DNA from 4 places in the Pseudoalteromonas sp. CO342X genome. Region 1 is predicted to be linked to each of the others. Evidence: predicted binding sites of a transcription regulator. Region 1 holds the regulator's gene; each other region holds the start of a gene.
What was found. The regulator sigma-54, encoded in region 1, starts transcription at its own class of promoters, with help from an activator protein. The targets are predictions, from matches to a motif close to GTTGGCACGNNNNTNGNNT.
Positions count from the first base shown of each region.

Region 2: EXT47_RS02950 (DUF3192 domain-containing protein) is a predicted target of sigma-54. The motif match lies at 3,717-3,735, and genes of this name have one in related genera.
Region 3: fliE (flagellar hook-basal body complex protein FliE) is a predicted target of sigma-54. The motif match lies at 4,817-4,835, and genes of this name have one in related genera.
Region 4: flgJ (flagellar assembly peptidoglycan hydrolase FlgJ) is a predicted target of sigma-54. The motif match lies at 1,815-1,833, and genes of this name have one in related genera.

Region 1 covers NZ_SGPH01000035.1:259,473-267,467, forward strand. The annotation lists gene kdsC (3-deoxy-manno-octulosonate-8-phosphatase KdsC) at 1-332, shown strand, start outside; gene lptC (LPS export ABC transporter periplasmic protein LptC) at 329-883, shown strand; gene lptA (lipopolysaccharide transport periplasmic protein LptA) at 873-1,415, shown strand; gene lptB (LPS export ABC transporter ATP-binding protein) at 1,415-2,140, shown strand; gene EXT47_RS16600 (RNA polymerase factor sigma-54) at 2,187-3,686, shown strand; gene hpf (ribosome hibernation promoting factor) at 3,716-4,003, shown strand; gene ptsN (PTS IIA-like nitrogen regulatory protein PtsN) at 4,005-4,463, shown strand; gene rapZ (RNase adapter RapZ) at 4,456-5,322, shown strand; gene EXT47_RS16620 (HPr family phosphocarrier protein) at 5,323-5,592, shown strand; gene mgtE (magnesium transporter) at 6,115-7,473, shown strand; gene pmbA (metalloprotease PmbA) at 7,541-7,995, opposite strand, start outside.
Region 2 covers NZ_SGPH01000010.1:205,943-213,937, forward strand. The annotation lists gene EXT47_RS02935 (response regulator) at 1-1,683, shown strand, start outside; gene EXT47_RS02940 (diguanylate cyclase) at 1,693-2,595, shown strand; gene EXT47_RS02945 (hypothetical protein) at 2,736-3,125, shown strand; gene EXT47_RS02950 (DUF3192 domain-containing protein) at 3,258-3,638, opposite strand; gene EXT47_RS02955 (D-2-hydroxyacid dehydrogenase) at 3,836-4,783, opposite strand; gene zntR (Zn(2+)-responsive transcriptional regulator) at 4,875-5,282, shown strand; gene EXT47_RS02965 (SO_0444 family Cu/Zn efflux transporter) at 5,275-6,549, shown strand; gene EXT47_RS02970 (1-acyl-sn-glycerol-3-phosphate acyltransferase) at 6,717-7,811, shown strand; gene EXT47_RS02975 (GNAT family N-acetyltransferase) at 7,863-7,995, opposite strand, start outside.
Region 3 covers NZ_SGPH01000020.1:183,286-191,280, reverse strand. The annotation lists gene EXT47_RS11055 (sigma-54 dependent transcriptional regulator) at 1-1,235, shown strand, start outside; gene EXT47_RS11050 (DNA-3-methyladenine glycosylase I) at 1,303-1,902, opposite strand; gene EXT47_RS11045 (PAS domain-containing sensor histidine kinase) at 2,139-3,239, shown strand; gene EXT47_RS11040 (sigma-54 dependent transcriptional regulator) at 3,236-4,615, shown strand; gene fliE (flagellar hook-basal body complex protein FliE) at 4,874-5,206, shown strand; gene fliF (flagellar basal-body MS-ring/collar protein FliF) at 5,227-6,945, shown strand; gene fliG (flagellar motor switch protein FliG) at 6,938-7,978, shown strand; gene fliH (flagellar assembly protein FliH) at 7,982-7,995, shown strand, end outside.
Region 4 covers NZ_SGPH01000020.1:213,809-221,803, reverse strand. The annotation lists gene flgH (flagellar basal body L-ring protein FlgH) at 1-646, shown strand, start outside; gene EXT47_RS11180 (flagellar basal body P-ring protein FlgI) at 666-1,766, shown strand; gene flgJ (flagellar assembly peptidoglycan hydrolase FlgJ) at 1,875-2,849, shown strand; gene flgK (flagellar hook-associated protein FlgK) at 2,851-4,863, shown strand; gene flgL (flagellar hook-associated protein FlgL) at 4,866-6,101, shown strand; gene EXT47_RS11160 (flagellin) at 6,418-7,389, shown strand.

The sequences.
Region 1 (7,995 bases):
ATTCACAAATAGTTCAGCAACGCATGACTAGTTTAAATGTAACTTATATTTACCAAGGCCAAGAAAACAAGTTAGTGGCATATGATGAACTGAAGACTAAGCTCAGCCTTAGTGATGACGAAATTGCATATATTGGTGATGATGGCCCAGATCTACCCGTAATGGAGCAAGTCGGTTTTGCCGTTGCCGTCAATGATGCACACCCTCTTGTTAAACATATCGCCCATTACACGACCTTGATGCCTGGTGGTTTTGGTGCCGTGAGAGAACTGACTGATCTTCTAATGCTCAGCCAAAATCACTTATTGACTTCCAAAGGATCAAGTACATGACCGTATTACGTGTCATCTTACTCATTGTTTTCGCTTCTCTAATGGTATGGATGTGGTCGCCCATGTTTAATCCATCAGAGGCGGACTCAGCAAAAGAAGATGAACCGTTAGCTAAGCCCGATTATGTTGCAACCACGCTTCAGCAAACGACCTATAGTGAAAATGGCTTATTAAACTATCAGGTAACTGCTGATAAGATGGAGTTGTATCAAGATCTTGGCTTTAGTCACTTTGAAAAGCCTATTTTCACCTTATATAACGGTGAGCAGAATTGGCAAATAAGTGCATTAGAAGCAACACTGTACGAAAACAATACCTTGATATTAGAAGGCAATGTGCTGGCAAAGAATTTAACGCCTAACGCCATGATCACCGATATCAATGCCGATAATGTAAGAGTTGAAATTAAGCAAAAATTGATGAAATCGGAACACCCTGTCGTTATCACAGGTCCTAGTCTTAGGATCACGGGTAAAGGGCTGCATGCAGATCTACAAAAGCAAGTGATCGAACTCATCAACCACACAAAGACAATTTATTATGACCAGTAAAATCATTAACAAACTAATTTTCATCGGCTTGCTTGCAAGTTCTACTTTAGCAATTGCTGCAGAACAAAATGAAGTCATTATTGATGCTGGCCGTCAGCAAGCTCAACTGCAAAGCAACATCGGTATTTTTGAACAGAATGTTGTTATTATTCATGGCAACAGAAAAATAAATGCCGATCGCCTAGAAGTCCACCGCCGCGCGGAGCTTGGTACTAACAAGCAACTGCTTGTTGCTACTGGCAGCCCAGCTATTTTCAGTGAACGTCAACCTGATGGTAATTTGCTAGAAGCCAAAGCAAACGAAATTCGTTACGACGTTGCGAAAGGCACCTTAGTCATTTCTGGCGATGCGGAAATCAATCAAACTGGGCAAAAAATCAATGCGCAAGTCATCACCTATGACATTGAAAAGCAATTGATCAGTGCTGAGCGCTCAGACCAAGAAGATTCTCGGGTAAGAACCATCCTTGTTCCTGTTGATGACAAAAAAGACGCAAAAGATAAAAAAGCGCAGGAAGAAGGTAACAATTAATGAGCGAGCTCAAAGCAACTGGTCTAGCAAAGAGTTATAAAGGTCGTCAGGTCGTCAAAAATGTTGGTTTAAGTGTTCAGGCTGGCAGCATTGTAGGCTTATTAGGACCAAATGGAGCGGGTAAAACCACTACGTTCTACATGATTGTAGGGTTAGTACCAAGCGACAAAGGTTTTATTCAGATTGATGATGAAGATATCACTTTGCTACCAATGCACAGCCGCGCGCGACTTGGTATTGGCTATCTACCACAAGAGTCTTCAATCTTTAGAAAACTCACGGTCTATCAAAATTTGATGGCGATTTTAGAAACTCGAAAAGACTTATCTAAAGTTGAGAGAGAAGCTGAACTAAACGAGTTACTGGACGAATTTAATATTCAACACATTCGTGACTCACAGGGCATGGCATTGTCGGGAGGCGAAAGAAGACGCGTAGAGATTGCTCGCGCTTTAGCCGCTAATCCTAAGTTTATCCTGTTAGATGAACCTTTTGCTGGTGTTGATCCTATTTCGGTGTTAGATATAAAGACAATCATAGAGCACCTAAAAAACCGCGGTATCGGTGTGCTAATCACCGATCATAACGTTAGAGAAACACTGGACGTATGTGAAAAAGCCTACATCGTTTCACATGGTGAGTTAATCGCTGCAGGCACGCCAGAACATGTTTTGGCAGATCAAACCGTAAGAGATGTCTACCTAGGCGAACAATTCAAGCTATAGTTAAGACGTAGTATTAATAACTGTTAAAAAGGATTGTTAGAGATACATGAGGCAATCATTACAGCTGCGCATGGGGCAGCAACTTACAATGACTCCACAACTGCAACAAGCCATTCGCTTGCTGCAGCTTAGTACATTGGATCTGCAACAAGAAATACAAGAAGCATTAGACAGCAATCCATTGTTGGAAGTGGAAGAAGGTGATAATACTGACGGCGAAAACGCTGACCAACACAGCCAAGAAAAGAGCAGTGCTGACGACAATCAAGATTCAAGCGATGAAGCGCAGGTTAGTGACTATGAAATAGACTCAGATACCGCCATGAGCAAAGACACTGTCAGTGATGACCTTGCCATGGATGTCACTTGGGACGAATATATGAGTGCAGCACCCGCTGCAAGCTCAGGCCCACTTCCCGATGACGATAATGTTTATCAAGGGGAAACCTCTGAATCTCTCCACGACTATCTCATGTGGCAACTTGAGCTGACACCATTTAGTCCAACAGATAGAGCGATTGCGATTGCGATTATTGAAGCGGTCGACCTGTCAGGCATTTTAACACTGTCTTGCGAAGACATTTTAGAAAGCATTAATGATGAGAGTAGCGAAGAGCCTATTGAGCTGGATGAAGTCGAAGCCGTGCTCAAACGTATTCAGCTTTTCGATCCTGTCGGTATCGCAGCGCGCAGTTTACAAGAATGCTTGTGTATTCAGCTAAATCAATTCGCCCCAGATACACCATGGATTGCCGAAACGAAAATGATCCTGACAGAGCATATCGACTTGCTTGCCAGCCGTGACTATCGAACTTTGGCAAAGAAAACGCGCCTTAAAGAAGCCGATCTCAAAGAGGTCATGACGTTAATTCATAGCCTTAACCCAAAACCAGCGGCAAGCATTATTCATGAAGAGCCTGAATATGTGATCCCTGACGTATCAGTGAAAAAAGTAAAAGGTCGCTGGGTCGTAGAGCTAAATCCTGATGCTATGCCTAAAATAAGAGTAAACGACCATTACGCTGCGATGTCTAGAACGGCAAAATCCAGTACGGATAGTCAGTTTATTCGCTCACATTTACAAGAAGCAAAGTGGTTTATTAAAAGCTTAGAAAGCCGAAATGATACTTTATTAAAAGTTACCAATTGCATTGTGCAACAACAACAGGCATTCTTTGAACATGGCCCCGAAGCAATGCGCCCTATGGTGCTAAATGATGTTGCTGAAATGGTTGAGATGCATGAGTCCACAATTTCCCGTGTGACAACACAAAAATACATGCATACACCTCGGGGAATATTTGAGCTGAAGTATTTCTTCTCTAGCCATGTAAGTACAGAAAATGGAGGTGAGTGCTCCTCTACAGCAATTAGAGCACTTATCAAAAAGCTGATAGCTGCAGAAAATACCGCGAAGCCATTGAGTGACAGCAAAATTGCAGATATCTTAGCTGAGCAAGGAATTAAGGTAGCGAGACGCACGATTGCAAAATATCGTGAATCCCTAGCCATTCCACCGTCAAATCAGCGTAAAAGCTTGATATAAGACGTAAAACCCAAGAAGGAAAAATGCTTATGCAACTAAATCTAACTGGTCGCCATGTAGAAATTACTGACTCATTAAGAGACTATGTCACCAACAAGTTTGCGAAGCTAGAAAGGCACTTTGATCATATCAATAACGTGCATGTGATCCTTGATGTCGAGAAGCTAGTACAAAAAGCAGAAGCAACATTACACGTAAACGGCGGCGAGCTATTTGCATCAACAGAGCATCAAGATATGTATGCCGCAATTGATGGCCTTATCGACAAGCTAGATCGTCAAGTTATTAAACACAAAGAGAAGCTCACTCGACACTAAGATGAAATTAAGTGAATTAGTGAACAAGGACTGCAGTAAAGCTGCGGTCCTTTTTAATAGCAAAAAACGTATTTTAGAATACATCAGCGAACTGGCTCATAGCCAAATTCCAAATACCAGTCAGCATGCTATCTTGGACGCCTTAATGGCGCGAGAGAAATTAGGCAGCACAGGGATCGGTAAAGGCATTGCCATTCCCCATGGTCGACTTGAAGGTTTGGATAAAATCCTTGCAATGGTGCTTGTCAGCGAGCAAGGGATCCAGTTTGAAGCCATAGATAAGCAGCCTGTCGATATTTTTGTCGCGTTCATCGTACCCGAAGGTGATAATCAACAGCACCTGAAGACCTTAGCGGCGATTGCTGATACACTCAAAGACAAGTCTTTTTGCAAAATGCTTAGGCAAGCAAAAAGTGACGATGAGTTATATGCAGTGATCCAAGGTGAACTTGATGAGTGATGAAGAAAAAGGACTCGAGCTTATCATTATCAGTGGCCGCTCAGGCTCTGGTAAATCTGTAGCGCTTCGAGTATTGGAAGACTTAGGCTACTATTGTGTAGATAACATTCCGGTCAATTTGCTGCCGTCTTTAGTCCGCAGCGTTTCGGACAATTATAATAAAATAGCAGTCAGTATTGATGTCAGAAACTTACCTAAAGAACAGGACGAGTTTAATGACATTCTTGAATACTTACCAGGCTTTGCCAAACCTACCCTGTTTTATTTAGACAGTGACGATCAAACCCTGATAAAACGCTTCTCAGAAACACGCCGTTTGCACCCTCTTTCACTGCATAATCTTCCACTAGATGTTGCAATAAAGAAAGAACGGGAATTGTTAGACGTATTGATCACTCGCGCCGATTTTCTCATTGATACTACAGGCCTGAGCGTTCATCAACTTGCAGAAGATATCCGCGAAAAAATCTTAGGTAAAAAAGACAAACAACTCATTATTACCTTTGAATCTTTCGGCTTTAAACACGGTATCCCAAAACAAGCGGATTACGTTTTTGATGCGCGCTTTTTGCCCAACCCACATTGGGAGCCTGAGCTTAAGCCGCTAACTGGCCTAGATCAGCCAGTCAAAGACTATTTGTCGAGTCACAGCATCGTGCAAAAGTTTACTTGGCAGATCCAAACCTTTGTACAAACTTGGTTACCACACTTAGAGCGTAACAATCGCAGTTATCTAACGATTGCAATAGGATGTACAGGTGGGCAACATCGCTCGGTATATTTAGCGCAAACCATTGGTGAGCGTTTTGCTAAAACCCATCCCAACGTCAAAATTCGCCACCGTGAGCAAGAGGGTTAAATGCTAGAAGATACGTTTTTAATCCAGAACAAGCTTGGTCTGCACGCTAGAGCAGCGACGGTTCTTGCACAATTAGCAACCCAATTTGATGCCGAAGTGACCTTATATCAAGGAGACAAAAGTGCAGCTGCTGACAGCGTACTAGCGCTGTTGTTACTTGAAAGCAGCCAAGGGAAAGAAGTCCGAGTGGTTTGTGAAGGTCCTGATGCTCAGTATGCACTAGACGCCATTGGCGGACTAATAGAAAATAAATTTAATGAATCCGAGTAACTTGGGCTACTAGCACCAAAATAGCACTAAGGTCTGATTCATTTAGTCCGTGCTAATCTCCCCCTCCGTAACCAGACTGGTCTAATACCAATTAGTCTTAATACTTACTCAATTTGAAGGAGCAAACCTGACGCTAACTGTGTTAAAAATTTCTCATTTAGAACAACTAAATAGCAAAATTTTCGCCGTGTTATCAACAAGGTTTTCTCGCTTAAAAATAGATCACTTAATTAAGCGAATTGGTATAATAAGTCTCTCATAATTAAGCGTAAACCTTGGTAGTTCCCAATAAACTGAGTTACACTGTAATACCAATTTAGGTTTCTCTCGTGCAGTAAAGCGAGTTGCCGAGAAAATCCTACTTTATCGTTGCGTACACCTTTAACGTGTATTAACGATAACAACCCACCAGCAGAAACAACACGAATAAAATTCAAATTAAGAAATTGATTTCTGCGATAAAATAAATGAATAGGGTTAACTTAATCACGTTAGCCACCATTATTATCAAAAAGGATGCCTATGCCTGAAGTATTTGAACAAGACTACACACTGGAACAACTCCAAAAGGTAACTAAAGCCTTAAACAGTGGTCAGTTTGTTCAAGTTAGGCGTATGCTCGCAGAAACAGCTCCTTGTGATACAGCACTGCTTTTAGAATCATCCCCTCATAAAGTTCGCTCTATGCTGTGGCAGCTCGTTGACCCAGATATCCAAGGGGATGTCTTAGAGGAACTGTCAGAGGACGTAAGACTTGGGATCATCGCCCAGATGGAGCCGGAGCTAATTGCTGCCGCTACAGAAGACATGGACGACGATGACCTTGGTGATGTTCTGAGAAGCCTGCCTGATACCGTCTACCAAGACGTTATCGGTGCGATGGATAGCCAAGATAGAGAACGTGCGACACAAGCATTGTCCTACAAGGAACACTCGGCCGGTGCGCTAATGAGCACTGACACGGTCACTATTCGACCCGATGTTACCTTAGAAGTTGTATTTAGATATCTACGTCTTAAAGGCGAATTGCCAGACGGTACGGACGAGTTGTATGTAGTTGATAAAGACAACTGCTTTTTAGGCACGCTGCCTGTCAATACCTTATTAACTAAGTCTCCTGACAGTATGGTTCGAGACTTGATGGATGAAGATAAGGAAACGATCCCTATCTCCATGGATGAGTCTGAAGTGGCGCAGCTTTTTGAGCGTCACAACTGGATCTCGGCTCCTGTAGTTGACGATAACGCCCATTTGCTTGGTCGTGTCACCATTGATGACGTTGTTGACGTCATCCGTGAAGATGCTGAGCACAGCTTGTTAAGTATGGCAGGTCTTGAAGATGAAGAAGACACCTTTGCGCCAGTTCTAAAAAGTAGCCAGCGCCGCTCTATTTGGCTTGGAATTAACCTGCTAACCGCCTTAATGGCAGCGTTTGTTGCAAGCTTCTTCGAAGGTACTCTGGATATTTTACCTATTCTCGCGGTGTTAAATGGCATAGTACCAAGTATGGGCGGCGTTGCCGGTAGCCAAACGCTAACCCTAGTGATTCGTGGTATTGCCCTTGGCCATATTAACCAGACTAACCAAAAGTTTTTAATGGGTAAAGAGCTGGCGATCGGCGCCTTAAACGGCGTGCTGTGGTCAGTATTGATCGCTGGGGTTATTGCTGTATGGCAATGGGACTTCACACTCGGTGCAGTTATTGCCTTCGCAATGTTTATGAACTTAGTCGCAGCAGGTATCGCGGGTGCCAGTATTCCAATTATGCTAAAGAGAATGAATATCGACCCAGCACTAGCTGGTAGTGTGGTACTAACAACGGTTACCGATATTGTCGGGATCTTTGCATTCCTTGGCACCGCAACTTGGTTATTAGTGTAACAGTAAGAGTGTCGAAATGGCGGGAAATGCTGGTCAAAACCAGCATTTCTTGAGCTGATGAAGGGAGTTATTCGCCCGCTATTTGCATATTATTGAGTAGTATAGAGCCGGTTTGTACTGCGCCTCGGCATTCAATATCACCACCAACGCCTTCAATCCCCATAAACATATCTTTTAAATTACCAGCGATAGTAATTTCACTTACAGGATATTGAAGCTCACCATTTTCAACCCAAAAACCAGCAGCTCCCCTTGAGTAATCACCAGTTACCGTATTAACACCTTGTCCCATTAGTTCAGTGACTAACAAGCCAGTGCCCATCGACGCAAGTAGGCTGGTTAAATCGTCGTGTGTTGGTTTTACTAACCAGTTATGGATCCCACCTGCGTGACCTGTCGCTTGCATATTCATTCTGCGTGCGGCATAGCTTGCCAATAAGTAAGTATTAAGCACGCCATCTGTGATAATTTCACGGTCGATGGTTTTTACACCTTCGCTATCGAAAGGACTCGAAGCAAGCC
Region 2 (7,995 bases), on a different contig from region 1:
TTAGGTCTGGCGGATATGATCAAAAGTGAGGCGCTGACTCGAGTTCAGAGTAAAAAATTGCAGCAGCTTTCTGGGGCTGCAAACGAGCTGCTTACCATGCTCAACAGTATTTTAGAGTTTGCCAAAGTAGAAAGTCATCAAGGCACAATTCAATACGAGACATTTCAAACCTGCCATGTATTTACCACGATAGAATCACTGATTAAGCCTTTATGTATACAAAAAGGCTTGGAGTTTGAGTTACAGGTCGACCCTCAAGTCTGGCCTTACCTTTACAGTGATGAAGATAAAGTAAAGCAAATCTTAGTAAACCTACTTGGTAACGCCGTAAAGTATACCAACCATGGTAAGGTGGGTCTGAAAGTAACGTTAACTAATGATAGAGCTGCAAAACAAACCATCAAGTTTGCTGTTTGGGACACTGGCGTTGGGATCAAATCGCAAGAAATTGAACACCTTTTTGATGCATTTACCCAAGGTGATGAAAGCTTCACACGTCGTCACGAAGGCATTGGTTTGGGGCTTGCGATTGTGAAGCAAGAAGTTGCACTCTTAGGTGGCGATATTGCGGTTAACTCAACCCCGAACGAAGGAAGCTGCTTTTTCTTCGAATTGGTGCTAGATAAAGGCGCTTGTCCAGTTGTGGATAGTCACAAAGAAGTTTACTGTCTCACCACCGAAGCACATAGCTTACCAAGCTATTTTTCAGGTCTTGCGGAACCTTTATCTGTTGAGCGATTGCACGGGATGCATGCTCAGCTCGACAAGTCTATTGTTGTTATTCCACCAGAAGCAGCACTTGACCCCGCTTATACGCTACCTGGAAATACCGCATTACTACTGCATTGTGAAGGGGAGTTTCCTGAGCAAAGTAACCATATTGCGCTTAATCAAAGTGTGTTTTACCAATCAGCTTATACTTGGCTTGCTGAATTTGCCCATATGACGCAAACCGTCGACAACGTGTGTATGCAGGTTGCCGGTGCACTTTGCTTGGTGGTCGACGATAACAACTTAAATTTAGATATTACTGAAAATATGTTGAAGCAGAATGGTATTTCTACCGTAGGGCTCCAAAGCGCCGAACATATTGAGGAAGTTTGCCGCTCACTGCAACCCGATATCATCCTGATGGATATCCATATGCCAAATATTGATGGCTATCAAGCGACCAAGCAGATCAGAGCCGTGTGGTCTGAAACTGAGCTTCCCGTTATCGCCTTGACCGCAAATGCAAGCAAAGAAGAGCGGGCGAAAGCCACAGCCGTTGGCATGAATGATTATTTGGTAAAACCAATTAATAGCACACAGGCGTGCAAGGCATTGGCAAGTAATATTTTCCAGTCGGATAAAACAGAAGAAGCCTTTTTTGATTATGAGTTTGCTTTATCACAAATGATGCAAAATGAAACGTTTTTGCAAACAATGTTAGATAAATTTGCTAAACTTTGCCATGATTACCTAGAACAGGTTGCTGAAATAGAGCAAGGTTCAGCATTATTCGAGTTAGCACACGGAATTAAGGGCGCTGCTGCAGGTCTGGGCTTTAAGCGACTAGCGAAAGTTGCAAAAGACCTTGAAACGCAAAGCAAAACGATCACAACAATAACAAATCGCACTGACTTGGATGTGTTAACAAATGCACTTTCACAGGTGGTGTGCTTTATCGAGCTAAAAAGGTAGCGTCATAAGATGCAGCAAGCTGAGCACATTTTTATTATTGATGATGACCCAATAAATAAGATGGTCCTAAGCAATACATTAGGTGACGGCCATCGGTTATCCCATAGCACAGACACTAAGTTATGTATTGATGAACTAAAAGCAAGTAAACCAGACCTTATTATTTTAGATGTGTTAATGGCTGACGGCGCTGGATTTTCTGTTTTAGAGTGCCTAAAAAAGGATGCGAGCACTTACGGTATTCCCGTTGTCGTGATCTCCGGTAGTGTGAGCTTTAAAGATGAAGCACGAGGTTTGGAGTTAGGGGCAGTGGATTATATTACTAAACCCTTTAACCCTTTGATTGTAAAAGCCAGAATCAAAAACCATTTAGCAATAAAAAAGAAAAATGATCTGCTAGAAAAGCTAGCCTCTATCGATGGTTTAACGGAGTTGCCCAATCGTAGATATCTAGATGAAGCGATGAAATCAGCATTAGAAAGCGCAAAAGCTGATGGCAGTGCTTTTACCGTTATGCTGGTTGAGGTGGACTATTTTAAAACGTTTAATGAGCATTATGGCTACATGCACGGTGATGATTGTTTATTTAAAGTCGCCAAAGCGCTAGAAGAAGGCGCAACCCGACGTTCTTTATTTATTGGCCGCTTTGATGGTACTCGTTTTGCGTTGGTACTAACTCAGCATAATATCGACGTAATTAATGAGATAGCAGAAGCGCTGCACGACTCGGTTAATGCGTTAAAAATCCCCCATATTGCTTCACCGATATGTGCGCATGTGAGCGTTAGCATTGGTGCAGTTCATATTGAAAATCACTGCAGTAGTGAGCTTAGTGAGCTGATAAAAATGGCAGATAGTGCCCTTGCAGTTGCCCAAAAGCAGCAAAGTACGGTATTTATTAAAGCACTATAAATATCTAAAGCCATATGCAGGAGCGAAAGCATATTCGCATTCAGACCATAAGTGCACCGCATAAAGCTTGGCTATGCTCATGCTTTATAGATCTTTAACTGAGTATGTTGTGCCTTTTGGTGTGGTGTTAGGTTTATTCTATGGATATACGGCGTAAAATAATTTGGGTGGATTGTATTGCGGCTATATCCGTGGGATTAATCGTATTGCTTTTCCACTCAATGATTGGTGCGATCTATCATATACCTGAACAAACCATTATCTTTATCGCATTATCAAATCTGTTGTATGGCGCGTACTCTTTTAGCCTTGCCATTCAAAAAGCGAAGAACATAAAACATTTGCAGCTTTTAGTGTTCGGCAATCTTTTTTGGGCGCTAGTCTGCGCTGGAGTGGTTGTTCAGTATTTTAACGTTGCAAGTCTAATTGGTATTGCTTTTATTGTTTGTGAAGCTATGTTTGTCATCATGCTTGCCTATTTCGAATGGAAGTATAGGTATGAGCTGGTATCAGAGGACAGTTCAGCTTAATAGGCTGGGTTATTAAAGTTTGGCTCTGTTTTGTTTTTAACTTATTAAGATGACAAGAAAATAAGGAGTTGGACACACACAACTGTGCGTCAGTTTACTCAGATTATTCACCATCCTTGGTGAGATAAAGTCTTACTGAATTTGCTTTAATGCGTTGTCGCCAAAGCCAACCAGTTGGTTGTTTTTGAATACCAATGGCGTGCACTCATCTTTTGTTACTTTGCCGTCTGAGTGTTTACTGTTGGTTGCATAGTACAGTACTTGATAGTTATCGCCGTCTTTTGACACCAACTCGCTAAAATCAGGGGTTGTAAACATGTCTTTTACTGATGAGTAAGACGCGCCCATTTCAAGGTTGGCAATCTTTTCACGATTTTTACGCTGTTTATGTTCCCAGTTAGACGAGTTGTATTCAGAAGCCCAACCGTGCTCTACTTCACCGTCGGATACAGCAACGATACAGCCTGATAATAGAGTAGAGCTAAGCGCAGCCACTAACATTAATTTTTTCATTGTTGTTTTCCTTTTTAATTTTGTTGCTGAGCAAATAATGCAAACAGCCATTTGTTTTTGCTTGAATTATCACAAGAGTTGCAAACTCTTTGCCAATTAATAAAGTTTATAAATATCAGTTTGTTGTTGGTTTTTAATCAGTTTATAGTTGATGGTTTTCACTAACATTTAGCGATATCACTCACTAAAACAATAATCTAGACCACTCGGTTTCTCGTTGTCCCAGCCACAAAACTTTCAATATTAATGGCAATTTCGCCGACTAAACGTTCGATGGCCTCTTTACTTGCCCATGCCGTATGCGGTGTCAAAAGCAAGTTTTCCCCTTGGTATTGAACGAGAGGGTTGCTTGCTTGTGCCGGCTCTTGAGTGAGGACATCCACAGCAGCACCAGCTATTTGTTTGTTAGTTAGTGCATCCACCAGCGCCTGCTCATTGACTATTCCGCCTCTTGCGGTGTTGATAATATAGGCATGATTTGGAAGTAGAGCGAATTCAGCACTTGAAATCAGGTTTTCTGTTTCAGCGGTAAGCGGGCAGTGAATCGATACAATATCCGCAATCTGCAGTGCTTCTTCAAAAGCCATTCGTCCTGCTCTAACCTCAGTTACGCCCCTACGTTCGGCAACAATTACCTGAGCTCCAAATGCTTGTGCGACTTTTGCAACGGCTTCTCCTAACGTTCCATGGCCTACGATCACAAAGTTTTTGCCTGCAATTTCGTTGATGCTGTAATCCAAACGACAAAACATGTCACTTTGTTGCCAAAGCCCTGCATAGCAGTCTTGCTGATAACGATGAATATTTGTCATTAAGTTACCAAGCATAGTAAAGGTGTGCTGCACTACAGAAGGGGTCGAATAACCAGCCACATTAGCCACCGCAATTTGATGGGCTTTTGCGGCTGCCAAATCGATGTTGTTGACGCCTGTGGCCGCAACACAAATCAGGCGTAATTGTGGTAACGCCGCGATTGCTTGTTCAGTTAACTGTACTTTATTGGTGATGATGACTGCTGCATCTTTACAGCGTGTGATGATGTCATCACTGAGCGTGGTGTCGTAAGACGTTAATGTGCCTAGTTTGGCAATGGGAGAAAGATCGGTTCCTGCAAGGGTTTTAGCGTCTAATACCACGATTTGCATTATTTTTATCCTTTTCTTGACTTTGGAGTTAACTCTAAGGTTTATACTTGTGATGTCGACTAGGATAATCTTCAGGACTTGGGAGTGTAAAGTGGTAAAGATTGGTGAGCTGGCAAAGCGGCTTAACGTATCAACTGACACGTTAAGGTATTATGAAGCAAACGATCTCCTACACCCTTGCACAAGGAGCGAGGGCGGGTATCGGTTGTTTGATGAGCAAAGTGAAAAGCAAATGCGCTTTATTCTTCGCGCGAAGGAAGTGGGGTTCAGCCTCAAAGAAGTGCAAGACTTGCTGAAGATAAAGTTTGAAAAGCATCAGCACAGTTGTGAAGAAGTGAAAACGCTGACTATCACTAAACGGGATTTAGTGAGAGCGCGGATCGCTGAGTTACAAAAATTTGAACAATCGTTATCGACGCTAGCAGAGCAATGCTGCGGCGGTAAGGAAGCGGCAGTGAGCTGCTCGATTTTAACGGCCTTGGAGGCTATCGATGAATGAACTGATAGTAAATTTTTGGCAGCTATTTTTAGTATCTGCCCCGTGGTTACTGCTTGGCCTCATATTGGCCGGGTTACTTAATGTATTTATTCCAAAAGATTTGTTGCAAAAGCATTTAGGGAAAGAAGGGTTTTGGACGACGATAAAGGCAGCGCTGATTGGGGCGCCTATGCCGCTTTGCTCTTGCGGCGTTATTCCTGCTGCGGTGGGACTGAGAAGAGCGGGGGGCTCGAAAAGTGCGACAACCGCATTTTTAGTCTCAACGCCTGAAACTGGAGTGGATTCTATCTCGGTTTCTTATGTGCTACTTGGTCCTTTTATGGCGATAATTAGGCCAATTGCAGCTGTGGTTAGCGCAATTGCGGCAGGGTTGCTCGTTGGCAGTGAGAAAGATGATAAGCCTGTGCCGCTAAAGCACCTTAATATCTCAGGGGATACAAACGCGACTAGCGGTTGTTGTGACGCTAATCATCACCCAGAGCCAAAGCCTGCTGAAAAGCATCACAGCCATGATAGCTGTTGCGCCAGTACTAAAGTGGAAACCGTAAAAGTAAGCTCAAGCTGCTGTGCGCCTGCAGGCCCGCAATTATCAATGGCAGGGGCGAATATGTCTTGTTGTGATACTACGAAGCCTGCCGTAACCAGTTGTTGCGATTCCGCATCAGCCACGACAAGTTGTTGTGAGCCTGCCCCTGTACCTGAAAACCAAGGGGTTTTTGGTAAAATTGTAGAAGCTGTTAAGTTCAGCTGTAATCAATTACTGTCTGACACTGCAGTTTGGCTTCTTATCGGTTTATTCTTTGCAGCGTTAGTGCAAACCTTTGTGCCTGAGTCTTTCTTATCTCAGTGGGGCGACGGTATTATCGCCATGCTAGTGGTTATCCTTATTAGTATCCCAATGTATATTTGTGCCACCGCTTCAACTCCAATCGCTGCGGGTTTATTACTGGCTGGTGTGTCACCCGGTGCTGTATTGGTATTTATGCTCGCAGGCCCTGCAACTAACATCGCCACAATTGGGGTGGTTGGTAAAGAATTAGGGCGTCGTGCCGTGTTTGCCTACTTGGGCGGCGTCATTGGGGTTGCACTTATCTTTGGCTATTTAACTGATTACTTGGTCAATACTTACGGTTTTGTGGTAACGCCAATGATAGGTGAAGAGCACGAAGTGCTACCACATTGGTTAACAGTATCGATGGGCGCATTATTAGCAGCACTGTTACTAAGATTAGCTATACTCAAATTAGGTAAAGTTGTTAGAAGATAAACTATTGTGGTACTTTTTACCGTATTACAATTGCATGACGCTTAAGCATGTATTGTTCCAACTTGGTATATCGCCTTGGTGGTCAGACATGAAATGCTTAGCGTCTGTTTATTTGACACGATAGAATGCGTTCCAGTATTCGTTAATCCGACAATTTGAGAAGTAGAGTGGATAAATACGCTGACATTAGACCGTATAATGATGATGAAGTAGTGCCAGCACTGGCACGTCTACTAGGTGATGATCAATTTATTGATGTGATCGCCAAATATAACCTGCCAGCTTGGTTGAATGCTTGGCCAGCAATTGCACGCCCACTCGTAAGAATGAAACTAAAAAAGAAGTGGGGAGATTTTTGTACGATTGAACAAGTACAAGATGAAGTGGCGTACTATCTGCAAATTTTAATCAATAAAACGACGTCTAAAGTGACTTATTCTGGCCTTGAAACATTAGACTCGAATACCTCGTATTTATTTATTTCAAACCACCGTGACATCGTATTAGACCCTGCACTTGTTAACTGGGGTTTGCATCAGCAAGATATGCGTACGGTACGTATCGCTATTGGTGATAACTTACTGCAAGTACCTTATATCACTGAGCTTATGCGTCTTAATAAGAGTTTTATTGTAAAACGTTCGGCAAAGGCGCCGAAAGAAATGCTAAAAGCATTAACCCAGCTTTCAGCCTATATTTCTGACTCATTAAGTGAAGGTAACTCCATTTGGATTGCGCAAAAAGAGGGGCGTGCGAAGGATGGGGTGGATCAAACCGATCCGGCACTGTTAAAAATGCTACAGCTCAATGGTCGCAAACAGAAGCTAGATTTTTCAGATTATGTAAAGCAGCTCAGAATTGTGCCCGTTGCTATCTCCTATCAATATGAGCCATGTGCGGTTGCTAAGGCTAAAGAGCTATACCATAAAAAGCAGTTTGGCCAATATGTGAAAGCACAAGGCGAAGACATTGCTAGCATTGTCGAGGGCTTTAGTTCAGATAAAGGCCATGTGCATATCGCATTTGGCGACCCTATCACTGCGGATGTTGAAAACCCAGATGAGCTGGCGAATGTCATTGATAAACAGATTTTAGATTTATACTATCTGCATTCAACCAATCATCTAGCAGCAGGCGATGATGCGCAAGTGAGTCCAGAAGATAAAGAGGACTTTATCTCTAAACTAGAGTCTGTACCGGAAGAGCTGAAGCAATTGGTGTTGAGCATGTATGCCGAACCACTGCGTCGCAAAGGCATTTAATAGTAGTGAGCATGCGCAACCGTGGTGTTAAGTGGTTGCGCTTTTGTTCGATTAATTAAGAACTTTATGATAATAAACGACTTCCATATCTCCTAAAATATCTTTGTGAAGCCCTTTTTTCACATAACTCATCCCAAGTTTTTTCATAATATTGATGGAGCCAAGGTTCTCTTCTTCAGCGATA
Region 3 (7,995 bases), on a different contig from region 1:
TTTTATTAATAGGTGAAACGCTCAGGCCGCTACTTGCATTACCGAATGTAATAGGGCTTATCACCGAACCCTTTGGGCAAGAAGTCACGATGCAATTGCTACATGACTGCCAGCAATACTTGCGTATGCTTCCAAACAAAGAGAACAAGCTACTAAATAAGAGCTTTGATGGTTTAGTTGGGGAAACCGAAGCGGTTAAAAACGTTCGTTTCTTGATTTCTCAAGTGGCTAAAACCGACGCCAATGTCCTTATTTTGGGTGAATCGGGAACCGGTAAGGAAGTGGTTGCACGTAACGTACACCTATTGTCTAAACGTGCGCAGGGACCATTTGTGCCAGTTAACTGTGGTGCTATCCCTGGGGAGTTGTTAGAAAGCGAGCTTTTTGGTCATGAAAAAGGCGCGTTTACTGGCGCGATTTCAGCCAGAAAAGGGCGCTTTGAACTGGCGCAAGGAGGTACGCTTTTTCTCGATGAAATCGGTGATATGCCACTGCAAATGCAGGTGAAATTGTTACGAGTTTTACAAGAACGCACCTATGAACGAGTAGGGGGCACAAAGCCGATTCAGGCGGATGTTCGTGTGATTGCCGCAACGCACCGTAATCTTGAAACCATGATTGAAGACGGCAAGTTTCGCGAAGACTTATTTTATAGACTCAATGTATTCCCCATTGAAAACCCCTCTTTAAACGAGCGTGCGGAAGATATTGCGCTACTGCTAAAAGAACTAACACGTAGAGTAAATGAACAAACGGGCAATTCGGTTAAGTTTACTGATAGAGCCGTAGACAGCTTAAAGTCGCACGCTTGGCCTGGGAATATTCGAGAGCTTGCAAACCTTGTGGAACGAATGGTGATTATGTTCCCAGACAAGGTTGTCGATGTGACTGATTTACCACAAAAGTACCGTTATATAGAAGTCGAAGCGTTTGAGCCTGAATATCCAGAAGAACTTTTGGAAAAAGATGCCTTCAACGAACTATTTAGCGATGGTTTTAGTGACGATGAAGAGGATATGGTAGCAGAAGATTTTGCGCCGCAAGCATCGAATGTTGGCTTACTGCCGGACGAGGGGATAGAGTTAAAAGAATATTTAGCAGAGCTTGAAATTGATTTGATCACTCAAGCTTTAGAGCGCTACGATTATGTGGTTGCTCGCGCGGCTGAAATCTTGGGCGTTCGCCGTACAACATTAGTTGAGAAGATGAAAAAGTATAATCTCAATCGCGACTGATAGTTTATCAGTTACTACCGAATCAACTTAGCAAGGCCGCTTAATACGCGGCCTTGTACTTTATTGTTTAAAGTTGAGTAAAATCCAAGTCTTGATAACTGGCAATAATGGTTTGTTTGCAAAAACAGTTATCGGCATGGTCGTTAACCATGCCGCAAGCTTGCATATGTGCATACACGGTCGTTGAGCCTAAAAACTTAAATCCACGTTTTTTTAAGTCCTTGGCAAATTTGTCACTGAGTTCACTGGTGGCAACGGCATCGTGTTTGTCACGCATGGAGTTGATAACAGGCTTGTAATTAACGAATTGCCACTGGTATTTTGCAAAGCTGCCAAACTCTTGCTGAATTTCAATAAATCGCTTAGCGTTGTTTATCGTTGCTGCGATTTTTGCGCGGTTTCTGATAATTCCGTCAAATGCTAATAGCCGCTCGATATCTTGCTCTGTCATCAGGCTCACTTTGTGTACATCAAAATCGTGGAATGCTTTTCTATAGCCTTCACGTTTTTTCAAAATGGTATACCAGCTTAAGCCAGCTTGTGCAGATTCCAATGTGATAAACTCAAACAAGCTCTGGTCATCCAGTACAGGTCTTCCCCATTCCTTATCATGGTATTCAACATAATCGGGTTTGCTCTCGTCCACCCAGCCGCATCGTATTGTCATTGTTGGCTCTCTTCTATCTAATTGTGAATATGAATAAGCTAAATGATTTACTACGCCAACTACTCATTGCGGCATCACATTTGGCTTTCAAAAACTCTAGCATAATGCTGTATATAAAAACAGTGTCAATAAATTGATATTGTTAAGTGTTATATAACTCTATGTTTTAAATGGAATATAAAGTTGGATCGTTTTTTGCTTTTATCCATTGAGTTTATTTTTAAGAGAGCGGAAAAATGGCATTAGCACATGTTATTAATCCACAATTTGTACCAACGACGAATCGCTACAATCCCTGTTTGCTGCAAGAAGCCTACGTCGGTGAGCTAAGCGACCTTAGGCAGCAGGCGAGTTGGTTAAGCCATCTTGTTGATACTATGCCAGCAGGTGTCGTGGTACTTGATGGTCAAGGTATGATTGCCAAGGCGAATCAAATTGCGATGGATATGTTGGGTGAACCACTCGAAGGTGAAAAGTGGTTTAGCGTTATTCAGCGTTCATTTCGACCACAGCAGGACGATGGTCATGAAGTCTCTCTTAAAGATGGCAGAAGAATTAAGTTAGATATTACCGCGCTAACACCAGAACCTGGGCAACTCATTTTGATGACAGATCTCACCGAGACGCGCCGGCTTCAAAGCCGTGTTGCGCATATGCAAAGGTTAAGTGCGTTAGGAAAAATGGTTGCTTCATTGGCGCATCAAGTGCGTACGCCGTTATCGGCTGCGATGTTATATGGTGCAAACCTAGGTGCAGCTAATCTTCCTCCGGCTTCTCGAGAAAAGTTTCACGATAAGTTGATGTCTCGGTTAAAAGACTTAGAAAGCCAAGTTAATGACATGCTGTTGTTCGCTAAAAGCGGTGAGCAACAAGTGGTTGAGCGAGTGTCAATGCAACAGTTATTGAGTGAAGTCAAAGCGGGTGCTGACGCTATGGTTGAGCTTAACCAAGCAACATTGGAAGCATTTTTACCTGAGCCAGATATCGAAATATTAGGTAATCGTACTGCGCTTGCAAGTGCGATCCAAAACCTGATCCACAACAGTATTCAAATAATTGGCAGTGCGGCACACATTGAACTTAATGCAGAGCGCGAGCCGTGTGGCGAGTATGTACGTATCTCAGTTGTTGATAATGGACCTGGCATTGATGAAACCTTAGTAGACAAGTTGTTTGAACCATTTTTTACAACTAAGTCGCAGGGGACTGGGCTAGGACTTGCGGTGGTTAATTCGGTCGCTAACGCGCACAAAGGGTTTGCGCAGGCAGACAATGTTGAAGGTAAGGGTGCGCGTTTTAGCTTGGTACTACCACTAATTGAGGCGGAGGAACTATGAGTAACAGAGTTTTAGTTGTTGAAGATGATGCTGGTTTAAGAGAAGCACTCATCGATACATTGCAGCTTTCAAATATCGAGTGCGTAGAAGCAAGTTGTGCGGAGCAAGCCGTTTTATTGCTAAAGCAGGAAGCCTTTTCTTTGGTGGTGAGTGATGTGCAAATGGGTGCCATGAGTGGGCTTGACTTGTTAAAGACCATTAAACTCAACTATCCCGAATTACCGGTATTGATGATGACAGCATACGCGACCATTGATGATGCGGTTGAAGCGATGAGATTGGGTGCCATCGACTATATGGCTAAGCCATTTGCGCCTGAAGTATTGCTCAATATGGTTGGACGTTATCTACCTGAGAAGGAAAAAGAGACAGACGGCCCCATTGTTGCCGATCCAAAGAGTATTAAACTACTTGAACTGGCTGCAAAAGTAGCTAAGTCAGATGCCAGCGTTATGGTACTTGGACCGAGTGGTTCAGGTAAAGAAGTGTTGGCTCGCTATATTCACGATAAATCCGACAGAGCAGACGAGCCTTTTATCGCAATTAACTGCGCTGCAATCCCAGAAAATATGCTCGAAGCGACCCTGTTTGGTTACGAAAAGGGGGCATTTACAGGTGCCATTCAGGCGTGTCCAGGTAAGTTTGAACAAGCACAAAAGGGAACGATTTTGCTTGATGAGATCACAGAGATGGATTTGGGATTACAAGCAAAATTACTTCGCGTGTTACAAGAGCGGGAAGTAGAGCGTTTAGGCAGTAGAAAAACCATTTCACTGGACGTCAGAGTGTTGGCAACCAGTAACCGCGATTTAAAAGAAGCGGTGGAGGATGGGGTGTTTAGAGAAGATTTATATTATCGCCTCAATGTTTTCCCGCTAGAGTGGTTGCCACTGAAGGATAGAGCGGGTGATATCGCGGTGTTAGCCGAGCATTTGTTGGTAAGACATACGCAAAAAGCAGGCAAGCCAACACCTATATTAAGCAGCGGTGCAAAGCACAAGCTCAGTTCGCACAGTTGGCCTGGAAACGTAAGAGAGCTAGATAACGTTATTCAACGTGCCCTGATTTTGTTCCAAGGTAATGAAATTCAAGAAGATGATATTTTTATCGAAAATTTCTCACCTATGGCTTTGATTGAGTCTGCACCACTTGTAAATCATGAAGCATCAGCTTTAATGGAGCGCTCTCAAGGTGAGGATGAGATCATTAGCTATAAAGATGAGTTACAGGATAAAGAACACCAAATTATTTTAGATACGCTGGCAAAGTTTAACGGTAAACGCAAAGAGGTGGCGGAGGTATTAGGTATGAGTCCTCGCACACTTCGCTACAAGCTGGCAAAAATGCGAGATTTAGGGATTGCGCTACCCGCTTAACCTAAGTTAGCTGAGCTTAAAAAACAATGAGTTAGTTCGTTGCTTATCCAAACCTCAGGCTAAGCTTTATCTGTTAATTCAAATTTAATCAGGTGCCTATAAAGATCAGCAGATCTTAGGCGCCTAGTTTTCACTTCTATGTACTGCCAATTTTTCGACATGATTAAAATTCTATAAGGTGTTGAAAATAAAGGGTTTTAAGTTGGCACGTTTTCTGCTTTATTACAGGTAACTAAGAGTTATTTTGAGTAAAGCATCATGAAAGTACAATCATCAGCGCTATTTCAAGAAATGCAGGCAATGGCTGCAGAAGCGACGAGAAACACACAGCCATCAGTGCAGCCGGTTAAGACGGCGGCATCTTCATCGGCTCAGTTTGGCGATTTACTCTCAGACGCACTTAATACGGTTCATGGCTTACAACAAGAAGCGAAACAAAAAGTCACCGCTGTTGAAATGGGTGACAGAAGCGTTTCTCTTGCAGAAGCCATGATAGCGAAACAAAAATCGTCGGTCGCTTTTGAGGCAACAGTGCAAGTTCGTAATAAACTTGTTGAGGCCTATAAAGAAATCATGAGCATGCCAGTTTAATTGAGTGACTGTGGAGAGTAATCGTGGCTACTAATCAATCAACAGATCTTACGCTTTCCGATGCAGCGCTGAATAATGACAGCGGTTCGGATGAGCAACAAGAGCAAAAATCAGGCTACTTCAGTGCGCTAAGCGGTGTTGATATGTTGCGCCAGGTTACTCTGGTTATTGCCCTTGCTATTTGTTTAGCAATCGCAATCTTTATTATCATTTGGGCGCGCCAACCAGATATGCGCCCACTTGGTAAATACCCAACAGAAGAACTCGTTGAAACGTTAGACTTTTTAGACCAACAGAAAATTGAATACCAATTAGATGGTAATACCATTTTAGTTGCTGAGTCGGACTATCAAGACATAAAACTACGTATGGCGCGTGACGGTTTTACTCAGTCTCCGAGTTCTGGAACTGATATTCTGATGCAAGATATGGGTTTTGGTGTTAGCCAACGTCTTGAAAGAGAGCGCTTAAAACATAGCCGTGAGCAACAACTTGCGAGAACAATTGAAGAGTTACAAGATGTAAACCGTGCAAAAGTGTTACTTGCAATTCCAAAAGAAAACGTCTTTGCACGTCGCGAGAAAAAGCCCTCTGCAACCGTAGTTATTACCCTTAAACGTGGCAAAACGCTTGGCGGCGAAGAAGTTGATTCAATCGTAGACATCGTGGCATCAGCGGTACAAGGCCTAGAGCCTTCACGCGTGACCGTCACCGATCAAAACGGTCGTCTACTCAACTCTGGTTCTCAAGACTCTTTAGCTGCACGCTCGAGAAAAGAGTATGAAATCGAACGTAAGCGTGAACAAGAATATCTAGAAAAAATTGATAGCATCCTGATCCCAACTGTAGGTCTTGGTAACTTTACCGCGCAGGTTGACTTAACGATGGACTTCAGCGCAGTTGAAGAAACGCAAAAACGTTATAACCCTGATCTACCAGCGGTTCGTAGCGAAACGACGTATGAAGAAAATAATATTGGTGGTTTAGCTGTAGGTATTCCGGGGGCGCTGACTAATCAACCTCCCATAAACTCAAATATCCCAGAGATTGCGGGTCAAGGCGGCAATGGTCAAAGTGCAACACCAAGCAGTAATCAAAAAGAAGCAACCCGTAACTATGAGTTAGATACCACTATTAGCCATAAACGTCAGCAAACAGGGGTTATTCGCCGGATCAGTGTGAGTGTGGCCGTTGACTACCTCGCAAAACCTGATGCTGAAGGTAACATGGCAATGGCGCCGCGTACGCAAGAAGAGTTAAATAACATCCGTCGTTTGCTACAAGGTGGTGTGGGCTTTGATATGCAGCGAGGTGATGCGTTAGAGGTAGTTACTGTGCCATTCGTACGTGAAGATCTCACTGAAATGCAGGAGATACCACTTTGGGAGCAAGATTGGTTCCAAAAGACAATTCGTCTTGCAGCAGGTACCTTAGTGATCATTGTGCTAATCTTAGCGGTAGTAAGACCTATGCTTAAGCGTCTAATTTACCCAGATGATACGCTTGAAGATTTTGATGAAGATGCGTTGACCAGTGGTGTTGATTTAGGTGACAGTACACTCGATATGCTAAATAACGAATTCGATGAGTCTGCGGTTGGCTTCTCTTCTGACGGTAGATTACAATTGCCAGACTTACATGGCGACGAAGACCTACTCAAAGCAGTACGTGCCTTAGTTGCTAACGAACCAGAACTCTCATCACAAGTTGTGAAAGCGTGGTTGACAGAAGATGACTGATCAAGAACAAAAACAATTGCCCGCAGCCTTTGACGTTGACAAGCTAGATGGCGTCGACAAGGCTGCCATCTTACTGCTTAGTTTGACTGAAGAAGATGCGGCTCAGATTTTGAAACACTTAGAGCCAAAACAAGTGCAAAAGGTCGGTATGGCAATGGCCTCCATGGATGACCTATCTCAGGCTAAAATAGCAGCTGTGCACAATTTGTTTATCGAACAAATTCAAAGTTTTAGTACAATTGGTTTCCAATCGGAAGATTTCATTAAGAAGGCGCTAACCGCAGCACTTGGTGAAGACAAAGCGGCAAGTCTTATTGACCAAATCGTTATGGGCTCCGGTGCAAAAGGGTTGGATTCGTTGAAGTGGATGGACTCGAAGCAAGTTGCCAATATTATCCGCAACGAACACCCGCAGATCCAAACGATTGTATTGTCTTATCTCGAGCCTGAGCAATCCGCCGAAATCTTGTCTCAGTTTCCTGAGAAAGTACGCTTAGATTTAACTATGCGTATTGCAAACTTAGAAGAAGTACAACCTGCGGCACTACAAGAACTCAACGAGATCATGGAGAAGCAGTTCGCTGGTCAAGCTGGTGCACAAGCAGCGAAAATGGGTGGCTTAAAAGCCGCTGCAGATATCATGAACTACTTGGATACTAATATTGAAGGTCAGTTGATGGATTCAATCCGAGAACATGACGAAGAAATGTCGCAACAAATTCAAGACCTCATGTTTGTGTTTGAAAACTTGATGGATGTCGAAGACCGAGGGATCCAAGCCATACTGCGTGAAGTACAGCAAGACGTACTGATGAAAGCAATTAAAGGCGCGGACGAATCTTTAAAAGAAAAGATTATGAAGAATATGTCTAAGCGTGCTGCTGAGATGATGCAAGATGACCTTGAGGCTATGCCTCCAGTGCGGATCAGTGAAGTGGAAGCTGCACAAAAAGAAATTTTGGCAACGGCTAGACGTTTGGCTGACTCAGGCGAAATTATGCTTGGTGGCGGTGGTGGCGAGGAGTTCCTATAAACCATGGTCGATAAAAA
Region 4 (7,995 bases), on a different contig from region 1:
ATTATCTGGATGTAGTACAACACAAAATAAAAATGTGGTGCGTGACGATCCGTATTATGCACCTATCTATCCCGAGGATAATCAAGCCCAAATGGTGGCAACAGGGTCATTGTTTAATACGCAGTTTTCCAATGATCTTTATGCTGACAAAAAAGCGTTAAGAGTCGGTGATATTATTACCATTGTACTCAGAGAAACGACCCAGGCGACCAAAGCTGCGAATTCTCAACTTGATAAATCTAGTGACGCTAGTCTTGATCCGATTATTGGCCTTGGTGGCAATGCCATCAATATTGGTAAGGAAGCGATACAATTTGGAGCAAGTTCAAGCTCTTCATTCTCTGGTGATTCTCAAGCCAATCAGTCAAATAGCCTATTTGGTAATATATCGGTCAATGTCACCCGAGTACTTCCAAACGGCAATTTAGTGATCCGTGGTGAAAAGTGGTTAACGCTCAATACTGGCGAAGAGTTTATTCGCTTAGAAGGGTTAGTAAGGCCTCAGGATGTGACCGCAGATAACACCGTTGAATCCAATCGAGTGGCAAACGCTAGAATTCAATATTCAGGTAAAGGCGACCAACAAGAAGTGCAAAGTGCAGGTTGGTTAACGAGTTTCTTTATGAGCGCGCTGATGCCGTTTTAAGGTGCTGAAAATGAACAATATGCTTAAGAATATTTTGCTTATCGGTGCGGCCATTACGTTGGTTGGTTTTTCTTCTTTGGCATCTGCTGAGCGAGTTAAAGATGTCAGTATGGTTGAAGGTGTTCGTTCAAACCAACTGGTTGGTTACGGCCTAGTTGTGGGCTTACCTGGTACCGGTGAGCAAACCAGATTTACCGAGCAAAGCTTTAAAGCGATGTTGAATAGCTTTGGGATCACGATGCCAGCAAGCTTAAAGCCAAAAATTAAAAATGTCGCGGCTGTTGCGGTTCATGCTGACTTACCACCTTTTGTTAAACCCGGTCAAACCATTGACGTTACTGTGTCATCTATTGGTAGTGCTGGTAGTTTACGAGGCGGCACGTTACTTCAGACCTTTCTTAAAGGGGTTGATGGTAACGTATATGCAATTGCGCAAGGTAGCTTGATTGTCGGTGGTTTGGGCGCTGATGGCGCCGACGGGAGTCGAGTTGTGATCAATACCCCGACAGTAGGTCGGGTGGCAAACGGCGCGACAGTGGAGCGAGCAGTACCAAGTCCGTTTACTCAGGGTGATTACATTACCTTTAACTTGAATAGGCCGGATTTTACTACCGCAAAGCGCTTGGCCGACACTATCAATGGTCTTGTTGGACCAAACAGTGCTAAACCTATGGATGCAGCTTCAGTTCGAGTAATTGCACCAAGAGATCCGTCTCAGCGCGTTGCGTATCTATCTACGCTTGAGAATCTTGAATTCAAACCAGCGGATACCGCTGCGAAGATCATCGTTAACTCGCGCACAGGTACTATCGTTATCGGCAAAAATGTCAAGTTGCAGCCTGCGGCAATTACTCATGGCGGTCTTACCGTAACGATTGCTGAGCAACAAAATGTGTCTCAACCTAATGCGCTGGCAAATGGCGAAACAACAGTGACGCAGCAAAGTATTATCGACGTAAATCAGGACGACTCTCGAGCGTTTGTGTTTGACCCAGGCGTGAGCCTTGATGATTTGGTTAGGGCAATTAACCAAGTTGGCGCAGCGCCTGGTGATTTAATGGCGATCCTTGAAGCGCTAAAAGAAGCGGGCGCAATAAATGGTCAATTAGTCGTCATTTGATGTTCTATTATTAATCAACTAGTTAGCCTCACAATTGTGGGGCTTTTTTTTGGCTCGGATTTTGCATTTCTATTTGTATAGTTATTAACGTCAAACAGTGCTGAGTGTATGAACACCGACCAATTGAAAAATCAAAGCTTTTTTGACCTAGGAAACCTTGATTCGATCCGTAAAGAGGCGCTGAAAGGTGCTGGCGATCAAGGTGCCTCAGATCAGGCATTGAAAAAGGCGGCACAACAGTTTGAGTCTATCTTTACGCAAATGTTGTTACAAAGCATGCGTAAAGCGAATGAGGCGCTAGAGGATAAAGACAGTCCATTTAACTCTAGTGGTGTCAAATTTTTTGAAGAAATGCATGATCAGCAACTTTCGATGCATTTATCTGAGCAGGGCAGCTTAGGACTTGCAGATCTGATTGTGCAGCAGTTGTCTCCTAATTCTGAAAAGTATAAGCCTGCCTCAGTAATGAGAGCTGACGGCGATATTTCCTTTAAAAGACAGGCGACAGCGAGTGAGAGTGTACGTAAACCTGAACCGCAGGCTGTCAATGTTAAGGCAGATACCTCAAGCGATGAACAAACAGGCTTTGGTTCTCCTGAGGAATTCGTCGACAAAATTTGGGAATACGCTCAAACAGCTGCGAAAAAGTTAGGCTTGAACCCTGCGGTAATGGTTGCACAAGCTGCACTGGAAACCGGTTGGGGTAAGCACATCATCAGCAAAAAAGATGGTAGTAGCAGTTTTAATCTATTCAATATCAAAGCGGATAGCCGCTGGAGTGGTGAAAGTGCCAGAAAATCGACACTTGAATTTGAGCAAGGGTTACCGGTGCAAAAGCAAGCCGATTTCCGTGCTTATAAGTCGCTAGAACAAAGCTTTGATGATTATGTCAGTTTCCTAAAAGGTAATCCGAGATACGAGCAAGCCTTAAACAAGGCTGGTGATAGTCATGCTTATTTAAGTGAGCTTCAAAATGCAGGCTACGCGACCGATCCGAATTATGCCAACAAAATTAAGTCAGTTTTAAAGCGTATTGATGTATCCGATTTCTTATCCGGTGCGCTAACAAAGGGAGTCAGATGAGATGTCATTTGATCTATTAAATATTGGTGCAGCAGGGGTTAGGGCTAACTCTGAGTTACTACAAACCACCAGTAAAAACATCGCTAACCTAAATACCAAAGGGTATATCCGTGAACGGACTGAACACGGAACAATGATAGGTGGCATGGTTGGCCGCGGTGAAACCGTGCGTTTGCTCAACCAATTTGCGCAGCAGCAATTAAATCGTGATATTTCTAATCAGTCTTACTATGAGCAGTTTGTCACTGAGGCAAGCCGCGTTGATACGTTGTTTGCACAAGACTCAAACAGTCTGAGCAAGAGCATCAACTCTATGTTTAACAATTTACAAAGCGCGATTAACTTACCTTCATCGACAACTAACCGCTCTTTATTTATGACGGGCGCTCAAGGCCTTGTTGATCAAATGGATAGACTGTCAGGTATTGTTGTTGATCAAAACAGTATTGTGAACGAGCAATTGGATATTTTCTCAGAAGAAGCCAACAATCTTGTGCAAAAAATCAGCGAATTAAATAAACAAGTAGCGAGTAAATCAGCACTCAATCTGAACAATGTCGATCACAGTGTACTTAACGAGCGAGATCAAGCTATCAAGGAGCTCGCTGAACTTGTAGATATAGAAACACTCGATGGTGAAAATGGCGAGAAGCTCGTATTTTTAGGCACTGGGGATGCACTTGTGATGCAAGGTGGAGCCTTCAATTTATTCGCGATGAAAGGCAATCCAGATCCTAATCATAAAGAACTAATCCTAGACATTAAAGATAAAAATGTTGTGCAGCTCGAGTTAGATAGCGGCAGCTTGAAAGGCAAAATCGGTGGGTTACTGGCGTTTAGAGATGAAGTGTTGATCCCGGCACAAAACCAACTAGGTCAAATTGGCCTCGCATTGGCAGATGCTTTTAATCAGCAAAATAGATTGGGAATGGACTTAGATGGCAACATAGGTGGAGATATATTTAAAATACCTACCGTGGGTGGCTTTGCTTACAGCGAAAATACAGGCACCGCAGCGCTTACGGCAACCCTTGAGCCAGGGCGCGGCAATGAGTTGCCAGCTACCGATTTCCAAGTTACTTATACCAGTGCAACAACCGTTGAAATAACAGCTGTAGATGCCAAAGGCAATCCTATCGGTACTCCGACGACTGGTAATATTGCAGGTGGAGTCATCACGGGAACGGGCGATTATTTTGGCTTACAAATGAACGTAACGGGTAGTGGTGCAACAGGTGATAGATTTCTTGTGAAATTAAATCAACAGGCTGCAACTGGCTTGGAGCTTGCAACTCAAAGACCAGAAGCACTCGCATTAGCGTCGCCAATTCGTACTGAAAAATCAGCAGACAATAATGGTACGGCGACCATTTCAGCCGGAGTCGTCACTGATACCGATCCCACGACCAGTGCGTTTACTGCGGGAACGCCGCCAACGTTGAATGATGGTCCTTATACTTTGACTAAAACAGCCAATGCTAACGAATATACGTTAACCAGTAATTCAGGTACAACGCATACCTTTACGGCTCCTGCGGATGGCAAAGATATTCTTTCTGGAGTGGGAGCTGCGCCTGCACCTTTTGATAATCTTGGCTTCACTTTCGATATTGAGGGTACGCCGAATACCGGTGATAGTTTTGAGATTAGTTTTAACACTGGTGGCTTTGATGACAACCGTAATGGTGCAGCGCTCGATGGTCTGAAATCATCGGATTTAGTTAGACAAAATGTAGAGTCTACAGGTAGTACAGAAAGCCATAAAACCTTTAATGAAGCATATGCCGATATTGTCACTGGTGTAGGGGTTATTACCAATCAAGCGAAAACCAATGGCGCGGCATTTGAAGCGTTAGCCAATCAGTCAAGCGCATGGTTTGAGTCTCTTTCGGGCGTGAACCTAGATGAAGAGGCGGCTAACTTGTTACGTTTCCAACAGTCTTACTCGGCTTCGGCGCAAGTCATTTCGGCAGCAAGAACTGTGTTCGATACCTTATTAAGTGCAGCGAGGTAATTATGCGTTTATCTCAAAATCAAATTTTTAATTCTAATCTCAATTCTATTTTGCGTAATCAGCAAGACGTGAATAAAGCAACACAGCAGTTGAACACGCAAAAGCGGGTGTTGAGTGCTTCTGATGATGCTTCAGCGACTGCTAGAGCCATGCTTTTTGACGACCGGATCCAAGCAAACGATCAGTTTACTAAGAATTTGACTATGTTGTCTTCGAGATTAGACACTCAAGAGTCAGTACTAGAAAATATTAAAACGGCCATTGATAGTGCTTATACCAAGTCGATACAAGCAGGTAATGGTGGGTTATCCGATGTTGACCGCCAAGCAATCGCTGACGAGCTAGAGTCAATCCAAGATACTATTTTGGATTTGATGAACTCAAAAAGTGAAGATGGTAAGTTTATATTTTCCGGCTACCAAGACAATACGCAAACTTATAGTTTCGATTCAGCCACTGGAAAGTACGTATATAACGGTGACCAAGGACAGCATAAAATAAAAGTCTCTGAAGGGGTCGAGATACGTTCCAGTGATAACGGTTTTGATGTATTTGAAAGTGCAGAGAAGCGACTGAATATTACTTCAAATACAGGTGTGGTTTCTGGTGGTATCACCTCTGCATCGGTTTATGTAGATGAGCAAGCTGTGTTTGATAAGTTTCATAAAGCGAATTACAACGCGGATCCAAGTGCGCCTGCAGGTGCAAACACCTTTGACTTAGTGGTGACAGCGGGTACGCCAAATACTTACCAGCTTGAGCAGGGGGGAACGGTTATTTCAACCGGTACTGCAGAAGGCGGAACTATTAAAGTCGCTGGCATGGAGTTTGACTTCGCTGGTGCTGCGCCAGGCCAAATAAGCTTTGATTTGGAAAAACCTCAGAAGGAAAACATTCTAAATACATTAGAATCTATGATTACGTCATTGAGAGACACCAGCATTACGGGTGATGATTACAAACAGGTACTGGCTGACGGCATTACTGGCCTAGATAATGCCAAGATTAAAATATCGCAAGGACAAGCGGGGCTTGGTGGCAGGTTAAATGCTGCAAAGCTTGTATCTGATGCAAATTCAGACTTGGACGTTGATAATAAAGCAAATAAAGCGGCTTTGATTGAAGTCGATTTTTATTCAGCGATTTCAGAGCTCACCAAGCATGAAACTGCATTACAGGCCTCTCAGGCAACATTTGGCCGCCTAACTAACCTTTCTTTATTAGACTACATTCGTTAAAAAGGTGGCCTTTAAAGGTTACCTTCTTCAAAACAGCCTAAAACACTACTATCTAATTTAATGTATTGAAAGTAATAGTACTTTCAATACATTTCTTCAGTATAAGCTCATAGCCATAACTTCCTGTCCTTTGTTCCATATAAAACAAAAAGTCTCTATCAATCAGTTGTTTATGTTTTTTTTAAAAAAAACACTAAAGGAAAATTTTTGCCGACCGATAACTTAAATAACCAAGCCGGAGAGTGAAAAACATTCAAAGGTTGGAAAGTTTCTAAGTTTGAGAGTGAAAGACTCGATTTAAAGTGGGAGAACCATCATGGCACTTTATGTAAATACTAACGTAAGTTCATTGAACGCACAAAGACAATTAATGCAATCTGGTAACGCACTAGATACATCATTTAAGCGTCTATCTTCAGGCTTTCGTATCAACAGCGCTGCTGATGATGCTGCAGGCCTACAAATTTCTGACCGTTTGACTTCACAAATCAATGGTCTTAATCAAGGTAACCGTAACGCGAACGACGGTATCTCTCTTGCTCAAACTGCAGAAGGGGCAATGGACGAAGTAACTTCAATGTTCCAACGTATGCGTACCCTAGCTCAACAAGCTTCAAACGGTTCGAATACTGATGAAGACAGATTGGCGATTCAAGAAGAAATCCGTTCTTTAGCATCAGAAGTTAACCGTGTAGCAAAAGATACAACTTTTGGTGGACAAAATTTACTAGATGGCTCATACGAGGCTAACTTCCAAGTCGGTGCTGATGCAGTACAGACAATTGGCTTCAGCATGAAAAACGTTGGTTCGTCTGCGAATGGTTCCAACTCTTTGACAGCAAATGGCGGCTTCACAATGTCTGGTATCGCGGGGATCGCTTCCGCGGTAACTGGCAAAACAATGTCGACCCTTGCTGCTGGTATCAGTAATGTTGGTACAGGTGTTACAGAAGCGACAGCTGGTTTCACCAACATGGCAGCTACAATCATTAGTGTATCGTCACAGGAAAATGCACAACAAGTGTTAGCTGCGATGGATTCAATGATTGCAGTAGTTGATAAGAAACGAGCTGAGCTTGGTGCGGTACAAAACCGATTCCAATCAACTATTCGTAACCAATCGAATATTCAGGAAAACTTATCAGCTGCAAAATCTCGAGTGAAAGATACTGACTTTGCTCAAGAAACAGCTAGCTTGACTAAAATGCAGATTCTACAGCAGGCAAGCCAAACAATTCTAAGCCAGGCTAACCAACGTCCTCAAGCTGCACTAAGTCTACTAGGATAATTTAACTAGGATGGTAAAAGGTGCCTAAGCCAGATGGGGTATTTGCTTAGGCACCGAATTGGATGATAAAGCGGAGGAGCTAAAAAATCCAATAGCGTTCATTAAAACAATGAACACGTTAATTAAAGCACATACCATGCCAAGTTTGTGTTAAAAAAATGACACTCACTCTCAAACTTACTAAAGAGGGGCTAGCCAGCCCCTCTTTTACTTCATATAACTTCCTTTAGTACCAACTATATAGAGCGTAAAATCTATTTGTTTGCCGCTAAATCAATGTATGAGGCCTTGGATAAGGCGTTAGATGCTCGATGCACAGATTATTTAACCAGCTACTTCAATGCCTAGGCTATTTTGTCTAAGATTTATTGGTGAGCATCGCTCATACGGTATATGAGTACCGCTCAAATAAGCACAGTAAATTGACGCTAAGATAATCTCTATATCCAAATTTCAAAATAGAAATCTATAAATTTCATATTTATCATGGTTTTAAATTTATTCTTTAGCTGTGTCTATAACCTTGTGTCTTTTTGGCCTATAACTTGCTTTAAACCCAGTAGAGTTAATTTTGGCGTCAAAGTGGCAATTGGTTGCCTTAGTAAA